2 regions of the Virgibacillus sp. CM-4 genome follow, and region 1 is predicted to be linked to the other one. Evidence: riboswitches for the same ligand, from Rfam matches in the RefSeq annotation. Region 1 holds a riboswitch; the other holds the start of a gene.
What was found. A riboswitch is a leader RNA that binds a small molecule or an ion and turns the genes downstream of it on or off. The one in region 1 is predicted to bind S-adenosylmethionine.
Positions count from the first base shown of each region.

Region 2: linked by a shared signal. The riboswitch ahead of metK (methionine adenosyltransferase) and the one ahead of M948_RS38460 (methionine biosynthesis PLP-dependent protein) in region 1 are both predicted to bind S-adenosylmethionine.

Region 1 is NZ_AUQA01000006.1:1,035,599-1,038,879, reverse strand. It holds gene M948_RS38460 (methionine biosynthesis PLP-dependent protein) at 1-945, opposite strand, end outside; SAM riboswitch class I at 1,032-1,131, opposite strand; gene M948_RS38455 (copper homeostasis protein CutC) at 1,285-1,995, shown strand; gene M948_RS38450 (hypothetical protein) at 2,196-2,723, opposite strand; gene M948_RS38445 (C45 family autoproteolytic acyltransferase/hydolase) at 2,806-3,281, opposite strand, start outside.
Region 2 is NZ_AUQA01000002.1:8,225-11,505, reverse strand. It holds gene pckA (phosphoenolpyruvate carboxykinase (ATP)) at 1-824, opposite strand, end outside; SAM riboswitch class I at 1,090-1,197, shown strand; gene metK (methionine adenosyltransferase) at 1,333-2,535, shown strand; gene asnB (asparagine synthase (glutamine-hydrolyzing)) at 2,806-3,281, shown strand, end outside.

The sequences.
Region 1 (3,281 bases):
GCTTTCTACTCCTCCTAAACTTTCCGCGAATATAATTAATTGAAGCTGTTGCAAGAAGTGATCAACCCACGCACTATTGTGAAGCCGGAAGGATAACATACCACCTTTTCCAGGGTATAAGACATCATTAATCATTGGATGTTCTTCTAAAAAGGAAACCATTGCTTTGGCATTTGATTCCTGTTTTTCAATACGTAAAGCTAATGTTTTTAACCCCCTTATCAGTAACCAAGAATCGAAAGGGGATAGTACTGCCCCTGAGGCATTATGGAAATTAGCGAGTTTTTCACATAGGTCTTTCCCTTTTGCGATCACTAAACCAGCTAACACATCGTTATGCCCTCCAATATACTTGGTTGCACTATGAATAACAATATCCGCTCCTAGCTCAAGAGGACGTTGTAATAATGGCGTATAAAAAGTATTATCAACAATGAATAATAAGTTGAATTGTTGTGCAACTTTTGCAATATGCGCGATGTCCATTTCTTGCATTAGAGGGTTAGTGGGTGTTTCGATAAAAATTGCTTTCGTCTTTTGTGAAATCCGTTGTTTAGTTTCCGTATCATCTTTTAAATTTGTATACGTTGTTTTAATATCGTAAGCTTCTGCATAATGCTGTAACAACCGATAAGTTCCGCCGTAAACATCATCCAATACTAGTAATTCATCACCAGCACGAAACAATGAAAATACTAATTGAATTGCAGCCATACCAGAACTACAGGCGTAACCATGATCACCTGATTCTAAGTTTGCTATGCCTTCTTCCAGTAAGGATCGAGTAGGGTTTTTTGTTCTTGTATAATCATAACCTGTTGATTGACCTAGACCTTGATGCTGGTATGCTGTAGATAGGTAAAGCGGAGGATTTACTGCTCCTGTTTTTTCGTCGCTTTTGTTCCCCAATTGTACTAACTCCGTTTCTATACTTCTTTTTTTCATGTATAATCATCCCTTCATTTCAACAAATAAAAACCCTCTTCTCACGGATTAAGAAGAGGGTTTTTGCAGTACAATAGATTTAACTCTTCTTATCTTTATGCTATGCTGCATCTGGAATTGGCACAGTACTAAAAGTCTGCTGCCGAGGCTTCAAAGGGCCAGTCCCTCCACCTCTCTGGATAAGAATACAGTATATAATTGTTGAAAATAGATTACATGGGTTTAATGCAATTGTCAAGGTTGCTTGTAGCATTTATTAGGAATAAGAATCATGATAAGATAACAGAGGAAAAGGGATTGCTATTTTTCAAATATACTTAGAAAAGGTTGGAGAGATTGATGTTAGAAGTGATTGTTCAAAACGGTGAGGAAGCAATACATGCTGAAAATTTTGGTGCTAATCGATTAGAACTCGTAACAGCTATAAGTGAAGGTGGTTTGACACCCAGTTATGGTACAATCAAACACGTACTAAAGAACGTATCTATTCCAGTTCAAATTATGATCCGCCCGCATAGCTATCATTTTAATTATACCTCTTCTGATTTAGAGATTATCATCGAAGATATAAGACAGCTTGCTAAACTAGGGGGATTAAGAATCGTGTTTGGGGCTGTAACAGCTGATTATAAAATCAATACTGCAATTCTAGATCAAATAATACAAGCAGCACCGAATATAGATATTACCTTTCATCGTGCATTTGATGAAGTCGAAGATCAAGTGAACGCCTATTACACATTAACCCAATATAAACAACATGTAAAAAGAATTTTAACATCTGGTGGAAAGGAAAATTGCCAAGCCGGTCAAAATAATTTGGAATCATTAGTTAACCTTGCAAACCAATTACAAGGTCCTGAAATCATGCCAGGGGGAGGCTTGACACCTTCTAATCTGGAACCTATTCATAAGCAAGTACAAGCAGGTCAATATCATTTTGGCAGGTCTTTAAGAATAAAGGGAGATTTCAAGCATTCATTTGATCCGTTAAACTTTAAAAAAGTTGTTAATGTATTAAATAGTTCATATAAACAAGAGAGGAACTAAAATTAATTATTAAAGCGGAATAAACATTCTATTCTATATATCGGAAATAGGCCATGTACTTCGTGGAACATCTGCTGCTAAGGTGAAGGATCCTCGGGTTCTTGGTGTTCATAGGAGTCATGCCTATTTTATTTGCTTTGATTTTACGAACAAGGTACAGTCGATTTTTTAGCTAGATGCTTTTTCTCTCCCGTTTACTTCTAAAATAATTGTAGGAAGTAGTTATAGGATTTGAGCTGTTCTTCAAACGAAGCTACTGGGAAGAACGACCACCCCATCTGTCTCATGTATTCTTCATAGTTATCCTGAATGGTAAGTTGCTGTAGCGCCATCTGGACATGTATATGTCGTACATTATCATTTTTCATCATTAATGCAGACAAATAATTTGTATTTGACATGTTTTTAGCAGAAGTATGTGATTCCATAGCGATCCATTGATTCGTTTCATTCAAAGCTGTGGGCGACATAGCATGTAATTTTTGAGAAATAACATCGGCTTCACTTGGTAAAGGGGGCAGTTCCACTAGTTGCGTTTGGTAAGGGTTAATTAAAGCTAACATAACTAGCACATGATTGTATAACACAGAGGATTGCATTACAAGTATATCTTTTAATATTTGATCTGTTGCCAAGTTATTATAGTCTTGTAACTTATGTAACGCACCTTTATGAGCAGTCAAGTGTTCAGTCATTAATCCAAGGTCGATTACGGGTAACTGATTCATATAGAATCACCTCTCCTTATTAGATAGGTATCTTTATACATTATGTTGTTTAGAACAATATATTCGACCTTGATAGGAGGATTTATAAGTAATCCATATTGACAAATGCGTGTGTAGTTTCTAATTGACCTTTCAATTGCTTCGCATGTATATCAGCTCCTTGCACCCAATTTTCTAAATTAAAAATGAGTGGTTTGCGATCTCCACCTAAAGCAAACCATGCTTTTCTTACCTCTGGAAAGTACATAGCGGTATGCAATGTTCCCGCCCAAGCACCATACTTTTTGGAAAAAACTCCTTTATCGGTATCGTTTAACATTCGGAAAGCATGATAAGGTTTTATTGCATCAGCTTGAAGCGTTTGTATTGCTTGATACCTTTGGGAAGAATCATCCATACGATATCGGTTTTCATCCGTTAGTTGTTCAAAATGGTTGGTACATATATTGGATTTTTGCAGAGCGATTGACCGAGGTGATGCTTCAATAATAATTGATTGCCTGTTGCGGTCAATGACACAATAACTAAATGAATGGCGATGGGGAATTTCTTTTAGTA
Region 2 (3,281 bases), on a different contig from region 1:
TTGATACATTTCGCATAACAGCCACCCTCAATATTGAATACACCGTTTGGACCCCAGCCATGTTCATCATCACCAATTAAACGACGATATGGATCAGCTGATAACGTTGTTTTTCCTGTGCCAGATAATCCAAAGAATAAAGCAACGTCTCCTTCTTTACCTACATTGGCAGAACAATGCATAGATAACACATTTTGTTGGGGAAGCAGATAATTCATGACGGAGAAAATGGATTTCTTAATTTCTCCTGCGTATTCGGTTCCACCAATTAGAATAACCCTTTTTTTAAAAGAAACGAAAATAAAAGCTTCTGAATTTGTTCCGTCTTGCTCAGGGTTTGCTTTAAAAGTAGGAGCTGAAACTACTGTAAACGCAGGTTGATGATTTAATAATTCTTCAGCTGTCGGGGTTATAAAAAGTTGTCGGGCGAATAAATTATGCCATGCATATTCATTGATTACTTGTATTGGAAGCCGATAATCATGATCTGCACCGGCAAATCCTTTGAACTGAAAAAGCTCTTTTTTGTCTTGTAAATAATTAATTACTTTGCGATACAATTTGTCAAAAACTTGTTCTTCGATAGACTGATTAACTGTACCCCAATCAACATTCTTTTCACTCACTTCATCACTTACAATAAATTTATCCCTAGGAGAGCGTCCTGTATACTTACCTGTTGTAGCTTGAACAGCACCAGTTGCTGTAAGCATCCCTTCTTCTCTATCTAAAATACGTTCAATAAGTTGTGGTACTGTTAAGTTGGTTTGTAAATGATTATGGGTATATAATTCATTAACCAAAGGTTTTTCCACCATTTTCATATTAACTACCTGCCTTTTAGTAAGATTGTATCAACGTCGAAACCTAAACGACCTTATCATGTTGAATATGTTTATTAGTATAACACATTAATAAAAATAGTCCATACTAAATATATAATAATTTTATTCAATTATCCTATAATGTTGAATCATGACAGCAAATTACTTCTTTTCCTTTTATTATAAGTAAAAATCGATAGACAATACGACGAAAGTAGTTGACACAAACGTTTTCTTTCGATAAGCTAAACTTCGAACGGATACTCTCTTATTCAGAGTTGGTGGAGGGACAGACCCGATGAAACCCAGCAACCATCACAATGGTGAAAAGGTGCTAATCTGATGCAAGGAACATCTCCTTGAACAATAAGAGCGAAAGGCGGGACAATCCTTTCCTCATGTATAGTAGGAAGGGTTTTTTTTGTTTTCTTTAGAACCTTTAATACTGAATGAGCATAATTGATAAATAGAGTTCCGTAACTGATATGTAAAAGGAGGATTTAGCAACATGGCTGCTAATCGTCGTTTATTTACTTCTGAATCTGTAACAGAAGGCCATCCTGATAAAATATCTGACCAAATTTCAGATGCAATATTAGACGAAATATTAAAAACAGATCCTTATGCACGTGTTGCATGTGAAACGACCGTGACGACTGGGCTAGTACTTGTAGCTGGAGAAATCACGACAACAACATATGTTGATATTCCTGCAATAGTAAGGAAAACCATTAAAGAAATAGGGTATACTCGAGCAAAATTTGGATTTGATGCCGATACCTGTGCTGTGTTAACTGCAATTGATGAACAATCGCCAGATATTGCAGGAGGTGTAGATACTGCTTTAGAGGCGCGTCAAGGAACGATGAGTGATGAAGAAATTGCAGCTATTGGCGCCGGAGATCAAGGATTGATGTTTGGTTTTGCTTGCGATGAAACCGAAGAGTTAATGCCTTTACCGATTTCGTTAGCACATAAGTTAGCTAAGCGCTTAGCTGATGTTAGAAAAGATAAAACATTAGATTATTTACGACCGGATGGGAAAACTCAGGTGACCATTGAATATGATGAGGCGGATGAGCCGGTAAGAATTGATACAATTGTAATCTCTACACAACATCACCAAGATCTGACAACAGAACAAATTGAAAAAGATTTAATTGAACATGTCATTCGGCCTGTTGTACCAAAGAAACTGCTTGATGATAAGACAAAGTACTTTATTAATCCTACTGGTCGTTTTGTGATTGGTGGACCACAAGGAGATGCAGGTTTAACAGGGCGTAAAATTATTGTAGATACGTATGGGGGATATGCACGGCACGGTGGAGGAGCATTTAGTGGTAAAGATTCCACCAAAGTAGACCGATCTGCCGCTTATGCAGCTAGGTATGTTGCTAAGAATATTGTTGCAGCGGGTTTAGCGAAATCATGTGAAGTACAATTAGCATATGCGATTGGTGTGGCAGAGCCTGTCTCAATTTCGATTAATACATTTGGATCAGGAGTAGTCGATGAAGAAAAACTAGTAAAAGCTGTAAGAAAACTATTTGATTTACGTCCAGCTGGTATAATTCGTATGCTTGATCTACAAAAACCAATCTTTAAGAATACTGCAGCATATGGTCATTTCGGCAGAACCGATATCCAATTCCCGTGGGAAAAAACCGACAAAGTTGATGAATTAAACGCGCTTTTAAAACAATTTTAAAAAATGATAGAAGAATGACAAAAGAGTTTTCTCATTTCAAGCTGGGGAAGCTCTTTTTTTGATATCGTGTGTGTTAAAACCTAAGGTATATCACCTATTTACAGTGAATATCTTACCAGACAAGTTGGGATTATATAGAAAAAAAGGGTGAAAAATGATAGAAGTTTACCTATCTCCGTGTTAGAATATTACTGTATCATTTCGGTTTTGTTACAAATGGGTTACAGCTCAGGGTGATACGTTTATAATTGACGAGAGAAGGTTTATGTTATGTGTGGTTTTATCGGAATGCTATTTGATGAACCAATGGAAAGATCAGCTCAAGAAATAGCTAACTTCAAAGAACAAAATAATATAATAACGCATCGCGGACCAGATGACGAAGGATACTATTTTGATTCCTATATGTCGTTTGGGTTTCGGAGACTAAGTATTATTGATATCGAAAGTGGTACACAACCATTAAGTTATCATGATGAACAAATATGGATGGTTTTTAATGGTGAAATATATAATTACTTAGAGTTAAGGCAGGAACTAGTAAATGAAGGTTATCATTTCGAGACGAATTCCGACACTGAAGTAATTGCAGCTTTATTTACTAAATATAAAGAAGAGGCATTTCAATTACTAAGAGGAATGTTTGCGATTTTAATTTGGGATAAACTAAATGAAGAATTGTATGGTGCCAGAGATCCATTTGGAATTAAACCCCTTTTCTATTATGAAAATGATAGAGGGATGAG